2 regions of the Acidovorax sp. T1 genome follow, and region 1 is predicted to be linked to the other one. Evidence: predicted binding sites of a transcription regulator. Region 1 holds the regulator's gene; the other holds the start of a gene.
The links. Region 1 encodes FNR, which switches genes on or off when oxygen is low (the NO sensors DNR and NnrR bind a similar motif). Its sites were predicted from a motif close to TTGATNNNNATCAA; they were not measured.
Positions count from the first base shown of each region.

Region 1 (9,845 bases):
ATTTCCTGCGCGTCCTGCAGCAGGATGGTTTCGGTCAGCTCCAGTTCCAGCAAGGTAGGAGGCAACTGGTGCACAGCCAGCAGACGGGTCACGCGTTCAACAAAATCAGTCTGGCGAAACTCCAGGGCAGACACATTGACGGACACCACAATGGGCATGCCCTCGTGCATCCATTGGGCGGCCTCGCGCACGGCCTGCTCCATGACCCACGCCCCCAGCGTCACGATATAGCCCGACTCCTCGGCCAAGGGCACAAACTGCGCGGGCGACACTGCACCAAACTCGGGATCCGTCCAGCGGATGAGCGCTTCCGCCCCAACGATCCTGCCGGTAAGGAGATTCACCTGGGGCTGGTAATGCACGTCCAGGCGCTGCTCGCCCAGCGCCTGGCGCATGGCGTGCTCGAGCTTCATGCGAGACAACAAGTTGGCGTTCATCTGCGGCTGGTAGAAGCCATAGCTGCCACGCCCCCGATCCTTGACACGGTACATGGCCGTGTCAGCCTGCTTGATGAGGTCGTCGAGAGTGGCCCCATCTTGCGGATACAACGCCATGCCGATGCTGCACTGGATGGAGAAGCCCATGCCATCGAGCAAATAGGGGCTGAGCATATCGTCCAGTATCCGGCGCGCCACGCTTTCCGCCACAACGGCGTCGGCCCCATGCACGTAAATCACAAACTCATCGCCACCGAGACGGCACAGCATGTCCGTCTGCCGCAGGCAAGCCTGCAGACGCTCGGCGACCAACTGCAATACCCGATCCCCAAACGGATGACCGAGAGAGTCATTGATGATCTTGAACCTGTCCAGGTCCAGGAATAGGATGGCAAAACCTGTGTCGCTGGCACGAGCCCCCTGGATTGCGGTATCCACCCGCTGAGACAGCAGCAGCCGGTTGGGCAGACCGGTCAGAACATCGCTGTAGGCGAGCTCTTCAATGCGTTTTTGGGCCGCATGCTGCAGCGTGAGGTCTCGCATGAAGCCAATGCTTTGTACCAGTCGGCCTTCGTCATCGCGCAGTGCCACCCATGAGAGATGCACGGCGCAGTAGGCGCCATTGTCGCGAGGCAGCCAGAGCTCACCCTCCCAGAAGCCATCGCTATTCCAGCTCGCCAACACCTGCTCCATGAACGAGGCGTCGGCCCCACTGCCAAACAGGGACGTTGCCATACACCCCACAAAAGTGGCTGCACAGGGGCCCACCAATCGCTCGCAACCGGGGTTCATGCGCATCAGATGGTGCCGGCTGTCTGCAATGAAAATCGCATCCAGACTGGAATCGAAAACCCGTGCAGCCAGGCGCAAGCTGGCCTGCACTTCAGCCTGGCGGGTGATATCCCTGAACGAATACACACGCCCCACGGGGCGGCCATGGTGAAGTTGGGGCACAACGCGACGCTCCACCGTCATGCCACCGTGCAAGTGGAGGATGTCGGCGCTCTCCACCAGCGGCTCACGTTCAATGGCAATCAGGCGTTCCAGGTAGTCTTGGCGATCCACCACCCGGGAGGCCATATGGTCGTGCACCGCAGTGTCGTTGCGCTGCACCAGGAGGTCGCGGGGAATGCTCCAGATTTGCGCCAACTGCTGGTTGAAGGCGCGCACACGCCCGTCAAGACCGCACACCAGCATGCCGTCCGCCGCGGAGTCGAGGGTGGCGCGCAATTCTGAAAGCAGGGTCTCCAACTCCCGCTCTGTGGCCTCCTGGGCACTGCGATCGAGCATTGTCAGCATGAGAACCGCACGACCATTGCCTTGGTCCACACAGCAGACACGCCGATCGACCGGCACCAGCAGACCATCTGGCCGCAACACGCTCGTATGCGAGCGGATGCCCTGCGAAAGGGTGGCAATGGGCTCGGCCCAGAATGCGTGATCCTGGGGCGTTGCCGCCAGGCATGTCACCGGCTTGCCCACCATGTCACTTGCGGACCTGCCTGCCAGTTGCTCAGCCGCCCTGTTCGCCTGCAGGATGCGTAAGCTCTTGCCATCCACAAGCCACACCGCCTCCACCAGGCCGTCCAGCCAAGACTGCGGTGGGAACTGGCTCACGCTTGCGCCTCGTCAGTACCCGGGTCCACCGCGCGCTCAAAAAAATAGCAGATTCGCTTACGGGGCGAAAGATAGTCGAGGGCATCGCGAGGCAACTGGGCAGGTTTCAGGCTGCGTCGTATACCCAGTTCAGGCATCGCCTCCAGGTCCAGCACCGGGGCCTCATCCTTGGGAACCCGGGAATCGTGAACGATCACTTTGGGCCGTAGCGGTCTGGACGAGTTGACAGACACCACGATGGCGTAGCGGTCGTTGACAAGCTGGACCACCGATCCCGGAGGATACACACCCATCATCCGGATGAAGGCGCCCAGCACCACCGGATCAAAGCGGGATTTGAGCTGGGCAAACATCACCGACAGGGCTTCGTGGGGCGTCAAGGCATCCACACCTGCCGCGGGGTTGCACATCCGGTCGTAGTGGTTAACCAAGGCTAATATCTGGCCCGAACGTTGCATATCCTCGCCCACGAGATGCAGGGGAAATCCGCTACCGTCTGCCATTTCATGGTGCTGCGCAATCGCTGTCAGGACCGCATCAGACAAGCCCATCAATTGCGCGAAGGCGACTGACTGCCCTACGTGGGACTCATAACGCTGCCGCTCGGCCGGCATGAAGCCGGTGGTAGGCACCTTGAGCTTGCCCAGATCGTGCAGCAGCGCAGCGACACCGAGTTCGTGCAGGTCCAGGCTTTTCATGCCCAGTGCCTTGCCCAGCAAGAGGCTGATGACCATCACGTTCACAGGATGCAGTGCGCTGCTCTCGCCCACGCCTTCTGACAGGAGACGGATCACGGAGTCGCCGTTCTCCAGCAATTCCCTCAGGCAATCCGACACCACCGCCTCGCACTGGGTGCGAGCCAAGCCGGGTTGAACAGCAACCGTACGCTCCACCGCCTGGTATTGCCGCGTGGCGCTCCCGAAGCGCTGGTTGCACGCGGCCAGCACCCGGTTCTGAAACTGCAGGTGGGCACGGTTCTGTGCCGCAACGGAATCCACGCCAGCGGAAATGTGCGCCACGGCGTCTGCGACCGAATCCGCGTCAAGGGTGTCGGGCGCGTTGCCGGGGAGCGCATCCAGCGCATACACTTCCGGATCGCTTTTCTGGGGGAAGTAACGAACCTCTGTGAGGCCCAGCTCCCTGATCGTGGCAATCTGGTCTGTAGACGCGATGCGAAAGCGGCTCACCGGGAACGGATGACGCATCCAGCCCAAATCGAGCTGAACGTACATGCCGACACGAAGCTGGCTGGTATCAATGAAGAGGGAGGAATTCACGACATAAGAGGCGAAACATGGTGATATGAATTCCACCAATGGTTACAGCAATTATCACCATTTCGCCATCCATCCCGCAACTCGCAGCCAAAAAGCTGCACTGTCGGGCAACACTGCGCCACAAAACAGACGAAAGAACCTGCGACTGCTGCCCAGCGCTACTCCGCTCATGCCTGGAAACTATCGACTACCGGCACCAGAGCGAGGGTTTGTAGACCAGGTCCATCCACAACGCCCAGCCTGCAACCCCCACCAGCAATGCGCCCGCCAGACGCGTTCCCCAACTCGCCCGCACGGCATTGAGGTGTGAACGCAACTTGCCCCATACCCAGGGGCCGCCCACCAGCCACAGGCCACTGCCCACACCAAACAGCGCCATGGTGGCAGCGCCCTGCAGCGCGCCCCCGCTGAGCGCTGCAACCAGTAACGCAGAGTAAAGCAATCCGCAGGGCATAAGCGCCCAAAGCACCCCCGCCACCATCAGCCCGCCCGGTGCACGGACAAGGGGTTGCACGCGGCGCCAGGCTGTGCGTCCGGCCTGCTCCACCCAAGCAGGCTGGCGCGCCTGCACCATCATCATCAGGCCCCATGCCATGACCGCAACATGCATCAGGGTCCATACCGGACTTAGGGCCATGGTTTGCTGCGTCAGCCAAGCCAGGCTGTCCATGGCCAGCGCCGCCAAGGCACCCGCCCCCGCATAACCCGACAGGCGCCCGAGGTGGAACGCTAGCAAGCGGTGCGGCAGCGCGCCCCGGGGATGCCACTGCACCGGCCGAGCGGTGAGGTCCCCGGCATCACTGGTGATCGAACACGTCGCCCCTGGACCCACAAGCGCACCACAAGGTGCAGAGCACATGGCCAAGCAATGGGGCCCTCCGGCGAGCCCCATGATCAAGGCCGTTACGGCGAGTGGCGCAAGCATGAAACCTGATACTCCGTTGGATTGGTCACCCTAGATGATGCGCGAAAACCTCGCCCGATTGCGGTCAGCCTGCAAATAGCGGTCAAACACCATCGCGATGCCGCGCACAAAAAACCAGCCCATGGGCGTCACCTTGACGCCCTCGGAATCCAGCACGACAAGGCCTTGCTCGGCCATGGTCTCCAGTTGCTCCAGCTCCGGCGCGAAATACGTCCGAAAATCAATGAGCCACGCCTGCTCCATGGGCTCGAACTGCACTTCGCCCTGGCACATGAGCGCCATGATGACCGCCCTGCGCACCAGGTCGTCGCGGTTCAGTGCCAATCCTCGCACCACCGGCAAACGTCCCTGGTCCAGATGGTCGTAATACTCCTCCAGCGACTTGGCGTTCTGACTATAGGTGGCCCCCACCCTGCCGATCGCTGACACACCCAGGGCAATGAGATCGCAGTCGGGCTGTGTGCTGTAACCCTGAAAGTTGCGGTGCAATCGCCCCTGCCGCTTGGCAACAGCCAGGGCGTCGGTAGGCAGGGCAAAGTGGTCCATGCCCACGTACACATAACCTGCGTCCATGAAGGCATCGAGCGAGCGCGACAGCATGGTCACCTTGGCGGATGCGGCGGGGAGCTCCGTCGAAATGATGCGTCTCTGGGGCTTGAAGCGGTCGGGCAGATGGGCATAGGCATACAGGGCGATCCGGTCGGGGCGCAATTGCGCCACCTGCGCCAACGTGCGGTCGAACGACTCGGGCGTCTGGCGCGGCAGTCCGTAGATCAGATCCACATTCACCGACTCAAAGCCCAAAGCGCGAGATGCCTCCACCAGCGCAAACACCTGCTCTGCCGGCTGGATGCGGTGCACCGCCTTCTGAACCTCGGCATCGAAATCCTGCACGCCGAAGCTCAGCCGGTTAAATCCCAGCTCCGCCAGCACCGCCAGGCGCTCCGCGGTGACAGTGCGGGGATCGACCTCGATGGAATACTCACCACCCGGCGCGAACGTGAAGCTGCGCCGCAACGTTGCCATGAGTTGCCGCAGTCCGTCATCCGAGAGAAAAGTGGGCGTGCCGCCACCCAGGTGCAGCTGACTGACCACCTGCCCGGTGCCGCAGTGGGCTGTGTGCAGATCGATCTCGCGGCTGAGGTAGCGCAAATACACATCGGCACGGTCATGGTGCTTGGTGATGATCTTGTTGCATGCGCAGTAGTAACACAGCGATTCGCAAAACGGAATGTGGACGTACAGGGACAGTGGCAGTGCCATGGCCGTGGTACCCACCCGGCGCTGCGAGAGCGCCAGCACGTAGTCTTCGTGCCCAAACGCCTCCACAAACCGGTCCGCGGTGGGATAGGAGGTATAACGAGGCCCTGGCACGTCAAAACGGCGCAGAAGTTCTGGTGAAACAGCGGTCATGGGAAAATATCCTTGCGTGCACCAGTACTGTGCCGTACCCTTCAATCGACGTCCTTGACCTTAATCAAGAGCACGAAGGGACGCAGCGGTGACAATTTGATTCATATCAGCCACCGGGTCGCAGCGCGGGACAATTGCGTCCCAACAGACATCAGCCAACTATCCCGGCCCAACCAGGTTCCAGTGTCCATGAATCCGCAAACCATCAAAGTCGCCTGCTCCAACTGCAACCTGCGAGAGCTGTGCATGCCCGTGGGTTTGAACGACCAGCAGTTGCAACGCATTGATGACATCGTGGCTGTGCGACGAAAAATCAAGCGTGGCGGCACCCTCTTTCGCAATGGAGAGTCATTCACCTCTCTTTATGCCATTCGCACCGGTTTTTTCAAGACCTGCGTCGCCACTGAAGACGGGCGTGACCAGGTCACGGGTTTTCAGATGGCCGGTGAAATCATCGGGCTCGACGGCATCGTCAACGATCACCACACCTGCGATGCCATCGCCCTCGAAGACGCCGAAGTGTGCGTCATGCCCTTCGATCGCATCGAAGAACTGTCGCGTGAAGTCAATGCCCTGCAACACCATGTTCACAAGATCATGAGCCGCGAAATCGTTCGCGAGCACGGTGTAATGCTTTTGCTCGGCAGCATGCGCGCGGAAGAACGCCTCGCTGCGTTCCTTCTCAATCTGGTGCAACGCCTGCACGCCCGTGGGTTCTCGCAATCCGAGCTGGTATTGCGGATGACGCGGGAAGAAATTGGCAGTTACCTGGGACTCAAACTGGAAACCGTGAGCCGCACGTTCTCGAAATTTGTGGAGGACGGCACCGTGGAAGTCAAACAGCGCCATGTCCGCATTCTGGATACCGAGGCCCTCAGGCGCATCGTCAACAATCAGCAGGCCTGCCACTGATCGTCATACAGAAATGTGCCCCCTTACGGGCACGATGAAACCTTGTGGCAATCGTCCGGCCGTGCCTCTGGGGGCACCGGGCAGCGGTTGAGTTCAAAGGATGACATGGACAGCAGTGTCGTCAGCGCACTGGCAAGCATGGTAACAATCCAGAAGACAAAGAACGCAAGGGTATAAACGCCCTGGCGCGACAGCGTCAATGGCTGGCCAAACCAATGCAGATCCTGCGGATCCACCATGGCAAAAACCAGCATTTCCAGAATGCCCGCCACCAGAAAGGCAGGCCATGCAATCCACATCAAGCGTTGTTTCCACATCGTCTTGTCTCCTAAGATTTTTCTGAAGTGATGTGCATCCACCAGGCTGGCATTGAATCTCAGCGAGGTTGGTCCCCGGCAGGTGTCGCCGCGTGGTTGCGGGCCTTGAGTGCCGGGGCCAGGCTTTTTTCAGGCTGCGCCAGCGTCTGGTTGATCTCCATTCCCTTGCGGTAATAGTCTTCCTCAACGACAGGGTCCGGCCGACTGACGGCGAGCCACAACGTGACGAATCCGGCAATCACCACAATGACCGGCCCGGCAATCACCAGCCAGACATGACCAAACTTCCACCAAGGCTGCGGTTCAGAAGCAACAACGGGGCTGGATGACATAAAACCTCCTCAGCTTGTCAGCAATACAGATCACAAGACACCACGGAACCTGCAGTGACCTGCAGTGACCTGCATTTAACGCGGCACCAGGAAAATGGATTTTTCGGTCACTTTGCCACCGCCTTCCAGTGCCGAAATATCGAAATGAATCGCATGGGAACCAGGAGCCGCCGATCCATAAGGAATCTGGAGTCGCACGGCCACCCAGCGGGATTCTGCGGCGCCAATGTCGACCTCCTGCTCAGAGGCCACTTCAAGGCCCTCCAGCCCGTTCGCTGAAATGCGATAGCGCTGCGCGGCCTCGGTGGCATTCATGATTTGCAGCCGATAGACATTTTCCAGCTTACCCCCGGCAACAATGCGGGACAAGGCGGCACGGTCACGCACGATATCCACTTTCAGGGGGGTGCGCGTTGTCAAGCTGGCCAGCATGCCCACGCACAAGGCCACCAGAACCGCGGTGTAAATGAGCACGCGGGGGCGCAAGACATGCCGCAGGATTTGCGATTGGCTCCAGCGATTGAGCACACCATTCTGGGTCGAATACCGTATCAACCCCTTGGGGTAGTTCATCTTGTCCATGACGGTGTTGCACGCATCCACGCACAGGCCGCAGCCGATGCACTCATATTGCAAACCCTTGCGGATGTCGATGCCCACCGGACATACCTGCACACACAGCGTGCAGTCGATGCAGTCGCCCAGGCCCTTGGCCTTGTAATCCACCGTCTTGACCCGGGGACCACGCGGCTCGCCTCGGGCTTCATCGTAGGTCACGATCAGCGTATCGCGATCGAACATTGCGCTCTGGAACCGCGCATAGGGGCACATGTATTTGCACACCTGCTCCCGCAGAAAGCCCGCGTTGCCATAGGTGGCCAAGCCATAGAAAACCACCCAGAAAATCTGCCAGCCGCCGGAAAAAGCCAGCAACTCGGGACCCAGTTCCCGGATCGGCACGAAGTAACCCACAAAGGTGAATCCCGTCCAAACGGACACTGTCACCCACACGGTTTGCTTCAGGAACTTCTTGCGGATCTTCTCGAAAGTCCAGGGACTCGCATCCAGTCGCAGACGCGCACTGCGATCACCCTCGATCTTGTGCTCTATCCACATGAACATCTCGGTGTAGACCGTTTGTGGACACGCAAATCCGCACCACAAGCGACCGGCCACCGCCGTGAACAGAAACAGCGAGAGCGCCGAAATGATCAGCAACCCCGTCAGGTAAATGAAATCCTGCGGGTAAAGGACCAGTCCAAAAATATAGAACCGGCGGGCCCCCAGATCAAACAGCACCATCTGGCGCTGGCCCCACTCAAGCCACGGCAACCCATAAAAAACAAGCTGCGTGAGAAACACCATGACCCAGCGCCAGCGCGCAAAGTACCCGCTGATCGATCGCGGGTAAATCTTCTTTTGCGCCTCGTAGAGGGAAACGAATTCACCCTCTGCCGATGGCTCGGGTGTAGCCGCCGCGATGGGGATGACCTTGCGCAGTGGCCTGTCAGGTGATGTCATGGTGCGGGCCGTAAGAGCAGAAAAAACATATCGGGCGGCCCCACCAAGGTCGGGGCCGCCCTGATTTCAGCGGGCTGCTACGGGCTTGTTGGACAAGCCCCATACGTACGATGCGAGCACGCCGATCTGCGCATCGGTCAGCTTGTCGGCTTGCGCTGGCATCTGGTTGACCTTGCCGCTATTGATCATGGCTGCAATGGCAGCTTCGCCCCAGCCGTGCAACCAGATGTCGTCCGTGAGGTTGGGGGCGCCCAAGGCCTGATTGCCCTTGCCGTCCATGCCATGGCAGGCGGCGCATGAGACGAACTTGGACTTGCCCAGCGATGCCCGCAAAGAATCATGCGGACTGCCCGACAGACTCAGCACGTAATGCGACAGATTGCGCACATCTTCCGGCGAACCCACTGCGGCAGCCATGGGAGGCATGTTGCCGATCCGCCCCTTCTCCAGGGTCTCGCGGATTTTCTCGGGCGTGCCGCCATGCAGCCAGTCGTTGTCGGCCAGGTTGGGGAAACCCTTGCTGCCGCGCGCATCCGAACCGTGGCACTGGGCGCAGTTGTTCATGAACAGGCGCTCGCCAATGGCATGGGCCTGGGGGTCCACCGCCACATCTTCCGGCTTCATCGAAGCAAAGCGTGCATACAGGGGCTCGATTTCCGTCTTGGCCTTGGCCATTTCGGCCTCGTATTCACCGAGTTGCGTCCAGTTCAGCTTGCCCGTGAAGGTGCCAAGGCCGGGGTAGGCAGCCAGATAACCCAGGCCGAAGACGATGGTGATGACAAACAGCCACACCCACCAGCGTGGCAGAGGGTTGTTCATTTCGACCAGATCCTCGTCCCAGACGTGGCCTGTGGTGTTGTCGGCCGTGGCCTTCACTTTCTTGCGGCCCGCCATCCAAAGCAGGATGCCGCAGGCGATGATGCCGACCAGGGTCAGCGTGGTCACAAAGACCGACCAGAAATTGCTGGTGAAGTCACTCATGGGGTGTTCTCGTTCTGGTGAAGGTCAATCTTGCTCGAAGGGCAGGCGGGCTGCCTCATCAAACCGGGACTTGTTGCGGCCCCTGTAGGCCCAGAGCCAGATGCCAATAAAGC
Region 1 covers NZ_CP021648.1:2,475,458-2,485,302, forward strand. The annotation lists gene CCX87_RS11595 (sensor domain-containing protein) at 1-2,054, opposite strand, end outside; gene CCX87_RS11600 (HD-GYP domain-containing protein) at 2,051-3,331, opposite strand; gene CCX87_RS11605 (sulfite exporter TauE/SafE family protein) at 3,519-4,256, opposite strand; gene hemN (oxygen-independent coproporphyrinogen III oxidase) at 4,287-5,669, opposite strand; gene fnr (fumarate/nitrate reduction transcriptional regulator Fnr) at 5,859-6,581, shown strand; gene CCX87_RS11620 (hypothetical protein) at 6,605-6,898, opposite strand; gene CCX87_RS11625 (FixH family protein) at 6,958-7,230, opposite strand; gene ccoG (cytochrome c oxidase accessory protein CcoG) at 7,306-8,751, opposite strand; gene ccoP (cytochrome-c oxidase, cbb3-type subunit III) at 8,818-9,732, opposite strand; gene CCX87_RS11640 (cbb3-type cytochrome oxidase subunit 3) at 9,757-9,845, opposite strand, start outside.

Region 2 (9,845 bases), 710 kb from region 1:
GGCAAGGCTGCCGTCGGCCAGTTGCACCACATACACATCTTCGGCGGGTGTTTTCTCGTCCACCGGCTCGGGCAGGGGCAGCCCCAAGTCCGCTCCGCGCAAGAACTGCCCGTAACGCGGATGCTTCGCATCGTTGATCAGCAGGTGGCTGGCGTTGCTCCACGCGGCCTCGCCTGCGGCGGCCATGGCGGACGGACCGGGCTGGCTGAGGAACCGGGCGTCGTAGCGCTCGTTGTCAATGATCCAGCGGATCATGCCCATGACCAGAGCGAGATCGGTGGTGGGCTTGATGGGCAACCAGCGGTTGTTGTCACCTGCCGCATGGCTGGAGGACATGGGCAGGATGGGCGAGACAACCACGTACTGGTACGTGTTCTGTGCACGCGAGCGTGCCTCGGACAGCTCACGTCCCATTCGCTGAAAGGGGTTGCCAGCCTGTGCCGGCGCGGTGCCGATAAACAGGCCGAAACGCGAGTACTTCCAGTCTGGCTTGCCGTGGGGCATGCCGGCAAGGTTGCCCAAGGCGGCTGCCGTGCCCACCCGGTAGGTCTGGCCGCAGTAGGCGCCGTGGTTGGACACGTTCACGGTGCCAAAAGACTGGCGGGCAAAGCGGTTGATCAAGGGCGTGCGACCTTCGTTGGAGGCATCGGTCACCAGTAGCTGGTTGGCCTTTGGGCCGTATTCGGGGTTCTCGGGGTCGATCAGCGTTTGCACATCGCGGATGGCCCGCAGTCCGTCCACATGGCCTTCGCCGAACAGGTCGCCGCCTTCACAGATTTCCTTGACCAGATCCTCGAACGCGATGGTCTTCCATTGGCCCGAGCCGCGCGGGCCCACCCGCTTGAGCGGCTGCAGCACGCGATGCGGTGCGGTCTGGTGCTCGAACATGGCCGAGCCGCGCGCACAGCTGGTGGCGCGGCCTTCCAGGCCGTTGTCGCCGCCCAGCATGGCGTACACCTCACGCACCGGCGTTTCCATGGGTGCATGGTGCGTGGTGGCCAGCGGGTGGTAGGGGTTGCCGGCGACGCGCAGGATTTGGTTGTGCCCGGTGTCGACACGCACACGGATACCGCACTGTGTCCAGCAGCCCAGGCAGCTGCTGGGGCTGACCACCTGGCCAGGCTGGGTGGTGAGCTGGCCCGTCACGGGGTCGATGCGGAACTCTGGTGTCAGTGCGTTTCCGCGTGTGGCGCTTTTGGTGGGTGTGCCGGATGTGCCCGTAACCAGGCCCTTGGCTCCCTTGACCACCGTCTCGCCGTATCCGGCGGCAAACGCAGCCAGGCCACCGGCCACGGCGCCGCCGCGCAGCAGCATGCGGCGGCGGTTCATTTCGGGGCTGGTGTCAGTGCTGCCAGCGTGTTGAGGAACGGGAGGTTGGTTTTTGTCGGTCATGGGAAGTCTCTTTCAGGTCAGCGCAGCAGCCATCTAATGCTATTATTTATATAGCTGCTAGCGCTTGTCTGCATTGGGTTTTATGCCAATTTGAATGGATATCTAAGGCAAGGATCACCGTCAGGCGACTGCCTTGGCCTGACGGGCGGGAAACAGCTCCAGTGCCCAGCTGGCCAGCGCCACCAGCGCCACGCACAGTCCGGCCACGCCGACCATGCCCAAGAGGCCGTCGCCGCCCAATGGCATGTGGTACAGGTACAGGCCTGCGCCAAACTTCGGAACCCCCTGCACGCCCATGAACAGTGCCCAGCGGAAGACCCAGGCGCTGGCAGCCAGCCCCAGGCCCAGCACCAGCGTGTAGCCTCTGGCACCCAGCCGATGGCGGCCACGCAGCAGCGCACCCACCACGGCTGCGCCGCCAATGGCAGAACCCACCATGGTCATGCGCCAGACGGGGAAGTCGTTCCACAGGCGCAGCGCTGCGTCGAAGGACGGACTGCCACCGTTCATCCCCGTCAACGCCCAGGCCGTGGCCACGGCCACCAGCGCAGCGGCCAGTGCCAGCCCCAAGCCGCGAAGCAACTGCAGGGCGGCGGCACCGGGGCGCAGCGCGGCGGGCAAGAAGCGCTCCAGCACGAAGGCCACGCCCACCGTGGCCAGCCAGCCGGTAAGCGCCAGGTTGACCGGTACCCACATCGTGTTCCACAGCGGGCGTGAGCGCACTGCCATCATTTCGGCACCTGTATAGACCGTAATGGACAGCGCCGAGAGCACCAGCAGCGGAGACAGCAGGCGCATCCAGTGGGTCTTGCCCAGCCACCAGCTGGCGCACAGGGCCACGGACAGCATGACAAACACCGGCAGCAGCAGCGCGCCCACCGACATCCACGACCAGGGCGTGAAATGGGCATAGAAGTGCCAAAAACGGGCAGGCTGATGCAGGTCGGCCAGCAGCGACACGGGCGCGGCAATGGCGCTGACGGCAAGCGTCAGCACGGCCACCGGCAGCAGGCGCTGCAAGGAGCTGCCGGTTGAGCCCCAGCTGCACAAGGCGGTAAGCAGGGCTGCACCCGTGGCCACACCGGCCAGAAAGAAATACTGCACTGCCCAAGGCAGCCAGGCGGCTTCGTAATGCGGGGTCAGAAGTTCGATGATCTGCATGGTCGGCTCCTTCGTTAGTGCTCGGACACCAGGCGCACGCTGGCCTGGCCGTCCACGCCGTTGACGAACTCGTCGGGCAGGCCGATGTAGTACACGCGCGGCGCCGTGTTCATGCCGGGCTTGAGCACCTTGATCTCATCCTTGTGCTCGGCCATGCGGCGGTTGATCTCGCTGTCCTGGTCGTTCAGGTCGCCGATCACCCGCGCGCCGCCCACGCAGCTTTCCACGCAGGCCGGCAGCAGTCCGACTTCCAGCCGGTGCTCGCAAAAGGTGCACTTGTCGGCCGTTTGCGTCTCGTGGTTGATGAAGCGTGCATCGTAGGGGCAGGCCTGCACGCAATAACCGCAGCCCACGCAGCGCTCGTTGTCCACCAGCACGATCCCGTCGGTGCGCTGAAAGGTGGCCTGCACCGGACACACGGGCACGCAGGGCGGCTCGTCGCAGTGGTTGCACAGGCGTGGCAGGCTGACCATGGCGGGTGCCGCGCCGCCGGGCTTGTCGATCTCGTACTGCAGCACCGTGGTGCGGAACTGGCCGATAGGTGGCAGGTTTTCCACCGAGCAGCTCACCGTGCAGGCCTGACAGCCGATGCACTTGCGCATGTCCACCAGCATGCCGAAGCGTTTGCCCTCCATGCCAGGGCGGCGCGGGGGCTGGGTGGTGGCGGAAGGGCTGGCAGCGTGGCCGGCACCTGCCAAGCCAAAAGCCGTGGCCATGCCCACAAGCTCCTGCAGGAACGTGCGCTTGCCAAGTTGCGGCGTGTTCAAGGCTTGGGGACGAGGGGAGGGTGTGGGTGTGGACATAAACATTACCTGATATTCTGTTTCGATTATTATTTCTTCCGCGGATATATATTGTGTTGATGTATGTCAAGCAAACAAGTTAATATTTTGTGTTTAATTTTATGCAAAACTTATGATTTTAATATTCATATATTAATGAAATATTAAATAATCTTGAGTGTATTGCTGCGGAATGCCAGGCGATTTGCTCCCGGCGATTGAACCCAGGATTGGCGGCCGTTTTCAGTGTGGCTGTGGCCAGACCCGATGAGCAATGGCTACCGGGCAGTCGTTTGGGAAGCGGGGGGGCTCTTTGCCGGCTCGCCAGCTGGCCGCTGCGCCCCTCCGACCCGACAAAAGTGGGCTTGGATGGGGGCAAAAGAGGGCGAAGATCTGTGACAGAATCCGCGTTGGGGCGGGTTTGGGGCTGATTTTCTGGAGTCGTTGCCGCAAGCCTGCGACCACTTCAAAAATCCTGTTTCAACGCATTGCCTTGGGTGTGTGCGCGCAGTTGGAGCCCCGCCGCGCCTGCCATGGTTGGCAAGTGGATGGCAAACTACCCAAAGTCCCTGGCCAATTGGCTTTGGGCTTTTTTACACGCGTTCAGGGTCAACCTGCGTGGCACCGTTCTTATTCCCCCAATTGGAAATCTCATGATCAGTGGACTTGTTGCCGGAAAGCTTTTTGGGCCGGCGGAACAGCGCATCGACAAGGCAGGCAAGCCCTTTGCCGTGGCCAAGGTGCTGGCCGCCAGTGGCGATGGCGAAACGCTGATCGTGAATGTGATCGGTTTTGAGCCCGCTGTGTGCTCGGCCCTGCAGGCGCTGGGAGAGGGCGAACCCATTGCCCTGGCCGGTGGGCTTACGCCACGGGTCTGGACAGACAAGCAGGGCAACACCCGGCCTGCTCTGGACATGGTGGCGCACCGTGTGCTGACCGCTTACGACGCCAGCGACAGCCACCCGGCGTGATCGCCTGGAGATGCCTGGGCCCACCCGTCAACACTGCGTCGGCGGGCGGACACCCGGGCACACATTCAGACTCGCTCAGGCCGAGAGCGCCTGCAGCAACTCGGTCTCGATCTCGATCTGCCGCGCGTTGCTTTGCAGCTCGGGTCCCTGGATCAGAAAGGTGTCTTCGACACGTTCCCCCAGCGTACTCACCTTGGCCAGTTGCACGCTGAGCTGGTGGCGTGCCAGCACGCGCGCCACCAGATAAAGCAAACCGGCGCGGTCGCTGGCCGAGATGCCCAGCAGCCAGCGCTGGGCTTTTTCGTCGGGGCGCAAGGTCACCCTTGGTGCCACCGGAAAGCTCTTGACGCGGCGTGACACGCGCCGCACGGCCGGCTCGGGCAGCGGGCCACCGGTTTCGATGGCGCGCATCAGGTCGCTTTCGACCATGTGCGTGAGTTCGCGGTAATGGCCTGGCTGGGCAGAGGCCACCACCTGGAAGGTGTCGAGCGCATGGCCGTTGTTGGCCGTGTGCACGCGTGCATCCAGAATGCTGAAGCCGGCACGGTCAAAGTAGCTGCAGATGCGGGCAAACAGGTCTGCCTGATCGGGCGCGTAAACCATCACCTGCAATCCCTCGCCCGCGAGCGACTGGCGCGCGCGCACCACGGGCTGGGGTGCGCCGACATGGCGAGAGAGGTGGCGGGTGTGCCATGCAATGTCGGCCGCCTCGTGGCGCATGAAGTAGCTCACATCCAGCGTTGCCCACAGCGCCTTGTGCGCCTCGAAGGGCAGGGCGTTGAGTGCCAGCAACACCAGCGCCTCGCGCTTGCGGGCCTCGATCTCGGCGGCTGCGTCGGGGGCCCGGCCACCCAGCGTGCGCAGGGTGGCGCGGTACAGGTCTTCCAGCAGCTTGCCTTTCCAGGCGTTCCAGACCTTGGGGCTGGTGCCACGGATGTCTGCCACCGTGAGCAGGTACATGGCCGTGAGGTTGCGCTCATTGCCGACACGTTGGGCAAAGGCGGCAATCACGTCCGGATCACTCAGGTCCTGCTTTTGCGCCACCGTGCTCATGGTGAGGTGCTCGCGCACCAGGAACTCGATGAGCCGGGCATCTTCGCGGTCCACGCCATGCTGTCGGCAAAAGCGCCGCACTTCCATGGCGCCGATCTGCGAATGGTCGCCGCCGCGGCCCTTGCCGATGTCGTGGAAAAGGGCCGCCACATAAAGAATCCATGGTTTGTCCCAGCCAGCGGCAAGCTGCGAGCAAAACGGGTACTCGTGCGTGTGCTCAGCCATGAAGAAGCGGCGCATGTTGCGCAACACCATCAGGATGTGCTGGTCCACCGTGTACACATGGAACAGGTCGTGCTGCATCTGCCCCACGATGCCGCGAAACGCCCACAGATAGCGCCCCAGCACCGAGGTCTGGTTCATCAGCCGCATGGCATGCGTGATGCCCGAGGGTTGCTGCAGGATGCGCATGAACGCGGCGCGGTTGACCGGGTCGCGCCGGAAGGCGCCATCCATCACGCCGCGCGCGTTGTAGAGCGCACGCAGGGTGCGGGCTGAAAGATCCTTGAGCCCGGAAGTCGTCTGGTGCAGCAAGAAGGTTTCCAGAATCGCGTGTGGATCGCGCTCGTACAGGTCATCGCTGGCCACCTCGATGAGCCCGGCTTTCTCGAAAAAGCGCGCGTTGATGGGGCGCGGCGCGTGGGTCGAGGGGTTCAGGCGCTCTTCGATGTTGAGCAGCAGGATCTGGCTGAGTTGCGACATGGCCTTGGCCGCCCAGTAATAGCGGCGCATCAGGGCTTCGCTGGCGCGCATGGGCAGGCCCGTGCCATCCGGAGCTTGCGAGCGGTAGCCAAACGATTCGGCCACTGCTGTCTGCAGGTCGAACACCAGCCGGTCTTCATGGCGCCCAGCAATGGCGTGCAGGCGTGCCCGCACCAGGCACAGCAGGGCCTCGTTGCGCTCGATCTGCCGCACTTCGAACGCCGTGGCCAGGCCGCTGGCAGTCAGCTCTTTCCAGGTATGGCCCAGGCCGGCGGCACTGGCCACCCACAAAATCATCTGCAGGTCGCGCAGGCCCCCGGGCGACTCCTTGCAGTTGGGTTCCAGCGCGTACGGCGTGTTTTCGTATTTGGTGTGCCGCTGGCGCATCTCCAGTGTCTTGGCCACCAGAAATGCCTGCGGGTTCATCTGTGCGCGGTATTGCTGCTGGAACTGTGCAAACAGTGCCCCATTGCCGCAAATCAGGCGGGCCTCCAGCAGCGAGGTCTGCACCGTCACATCCTGCGCCGCTTCGGCCAGGCATTCCGCCACGGTGCGCACGCTGGAGCCAATTTCCAGGCCCGCATCCCAGCAGCTGCCAATGAAGCTCTCCAGTTGGGCGCGCAACTGGCACCCCGACTCTGTTGTGCAACCTTCGGGCAGCAGCAGCAATACATCGACATCGGAATAAGGAAACAGCTCATCCCGCCCGAAGCCGCCCACGGCCACCAGGGCCAGGTCGGCGGGGAGCTGGGCGCGCCGCCATAGTGCCTGCAGCAGCCCGCCCGCCAGGGTGGAGAGCTTGCGCAGCATCAGGCGGATGCCGCGGGTCGAGGCGCCGGTAGCCTGCATGGAGGCGAGCAGGGCCGTCTTGTCGCGGCGGTAGGCGTTCCGCAGGGCGTGAATTTCGGTCATGGGCAAGGGCAATGAAGGAAGCGGTGGGCCATGACCTGTACAAGCAAGAGTCGTGCGCGCAGGCGCTTCAGGTTTTTGTGGCGGTCACAAAGGCCGGCAGCGGGGGAGATCCGGCCGAGAGCGTCATCACCTCGTAGCCCGTTTCGGTGACCAGCACCGTGTGCTCCCACTGGGCCGACAGGCTGTGGTCCTTGGTGACGATGGTCCAGCCGTCGTTGCCGAACTCCTTGATCTCGCGCCGGCCGGCATTGATCATGGGCTCGATGGTGAACACCATGCCGGGCTGGAGTTCTTCCAGCGTGCCGGGGCGGCCGTAGTGCAGCACCTGGGGCTCTTCGTGGAACACCTTGCCGATGCCGTGGCCGCAGAACTCGCGCACCACCGAAAAACCATGCCCTTCGGCAAATTTTTGAATGGCGTGGCCAATGTCGCCCAGGTGTGCACCGGGGCGCACCTGCTGGATGCCCAGCCACATCGCGTCATAGGTGAGCGCAGACAGGCGCTTGGCGGCAATCGAGCACTCGCCGATCAGGTACATGCGGCTGTTGTCGCCAAACCAGCCGTCCTTGGTGATCACGGTGACATCCACATTGACGATGTCGCCCTTTTTCAGCGGCTTGTCATTGGGGATGCCATGGCACACCACATGGTTGACCGAGGTGCACAGCGAGCCAGGGTAGGGCGGATAGCCCGGCGGCTGGTAGCCCACGGTGGCAGAAATGGTGCCCTGCGCGGCCATGCATTCGGCGCCCAGGCGGTCGATTTCCTTGGTGGTGATGCCGGGTTTGATGTGCGGTGCGATGTAGTCCAGCACTTCAGAGGCCAGGCGGCAGGCTTCGCGCATGCCGGCGATGTCTTCTGCGGTTTTGATGGTGATGCTCATGCCGCAATTATCCCATCGCCCCCCAAGCCTTGCTGGTCAAGGGCATGGGCTGTGCCCCGCTCCCGGTAAAATGGCAGGCTGCGCTACAAGCATCCCTTGCGTCATCAGGCCGGGCAGCGACCACCTTTGCAGGAGGGGCGAGCCCGGTGATGCAGGAGGACCGGCGCGCCTTACCCCCTCTCACATTCCGAACAGGCCGCTACCGTGACCTTGCACATGACCACGCTGGCGGGCGGCAACGCCCTCAGCAACTTTCGCGCACAGCAGCTTCAGCCCGCCCTGGAGGCCATTCACCCCAAAATCAGCGGGATTGCGGCACGCTTCGTGCACCTGGTGGCGACCGATGCCGCGCCCACAGCCCCCGAGCGCGAGCGCCTGGCCGCCTTGCTGACTTATGGCGACCCGTATGCGGGATCCGAAGACGGCGCCGTGATCATCGTCACGCCCCGCCTGGGCACGCTGTCGCCCTGGGCGTCCAAGGCCACCGACATTGCGCGCAACTGCGGCCTGGCCATTCGCCGGGTCGAGCGCATCACCGAATACCGCATCAGCCTCAAGGCCGGTCTGCTGGGCAAGGCGCCCGAGCTGACCGCCGAGCAACTGGCTCAGGTGGCGGCCTTGCTGCATGACCGCATGACTGAATCCGTGGTGGCCGACCGTGCGGCTGCAGCCGCGTTGTTCACCGAACTGCAGCCGGCGCCCATGGAGCATGTCGATGTGCTGTCCGGTGGCCCTGAGCAAGGCAGGAAGGCCCTGGAGGCCGCCAACACCCGCTTTGGCCTGGCCCTGGCCGATGACGAAATCGACTACCTCGTGACCGCCTTCACGGGCCTGGCGCGCAACCCCACCGATGTGGAGCTGATGATGTTCGCGCAGGCCAACAGCGAGCACTGCCGCCACAAAATCTTCAATGCGCAGTTCACCATCGACGGCGTGGCGCAAGACAAGAGCCTGTTCGGCATGATCCGCCACACGCACCAGCTGGCGCCGCAGCACACGGTGGTGGCGTATTCCGACAACGCATCGGTCATGGAAGGCCATCAGGTGGAGCGGTTTGTAGCCAAAATGGCATCTAGCGCTTATCCATCAAGCGCTAGCAGCTATCAAAAAAGTAGCGCAACCCACCATGTGCTGATGAAGGTGGAGACGCACAATCACCCCACGGCGATATCGCCGTTTCCGGGCGCCTCCACCGGAGCGGGCGGTGAAATCCGTGACGAGGGCGCCACCGGCCGTGGCTCCAAGCCCAAGGCCGGCATGACGGGGTTCACGGTGTCCAAGCTCTGGGGCAGCACGCTGGGCAAGCCCGAGCATATCGCCAGCCCCTTGCAGATCATGGTGGAAGGTCCGCTGGGCGGCGCCGCGTTCAACAACGAGTTCGGCCGGCCCAACCTGCTGGGCTACTTCCGTGAGTACGAGCAGACCGTGGCGGGCGTGGACCGGGGCTACCACAAGCCCATCATGATCGCGGGCGGCCTGGGCGTCATCGACGCCGAGCTCACCCAAAAAATCGAATTCCCTGCGGGCTCGCTGCTGATCCAGCTGGGCGGCCCCGGCATGCGCATCGGCATGGGCGGCAGCGCCGCCAGCTCCATGGCCACCGGCACCAATGCCGCCGAACTGGACTTCGACTCGGTGCAGCGCGGCAATCCCGAGATCGAGCGCCGTGCGCAAGAGGTCATCAACCACTGCTGGGCGCAGGGCGCGGCCAACCCCATCCTCGCCATCCACGACGTGGGCGCGGGTGGCCTCTCGAACGCCTTCCCCGAGCTGACCAATGACGCAGGCCGTGGCGCACGCTTTGACCTGCGCGCGGTGCAGCTCGAAGAATCGGGCATGGCGCCCAAGGAAATCTGGAGCAACGAGTCGCAAGAGCGCTACGTGCTGGCGATTGCGCCCGAATCGCTGGAGCAGTTCAAGGCCTTTTGCGAGCGCGAGCGCTGCCCGTTTGCCGTGATCGGCACGGCTACTGAAGAACGCCAGCTGGTG
Region 2 covers NZ_CP021648.1:1,765,013-1,774,857, forward strand. The annotation lists gene CCX87_RS08325 (tetrathionate reductase subunit A) at 1-1,392, opposite strand, end outside; gene nrfD (NrfD/PsrC family molybdoenzyme membrane anchor subunit) at 1,513-2,553, opposite strand; gene dsrO (sulfate reduction electron transfer complex DsrMKJOP subunit DsrO) at 2,568-3,356, opposite strand; gene CCX87_RS08340 (single-stranded DNA-binding protein) at 3,989-4,306, shown strand; gene CCX87_RS08345 ([protein-PII] uridylyltransferase) at 4,382-6,973, opposite strand; gene map (type I methionyl aminopeptidase) at 7,041-7,856, opposite strand; gene purL (phosphoribosylformylglycinamidine synthase) at 8,061-9,845, shown strand, end outside.
Region 2: dsrO (sulfate reduction electron transfer complex DsrMKJOP subunit DsrO) is a predicted target of FNR. The motif match lies at 3,413-3,426, and genes of this name have one in related genera.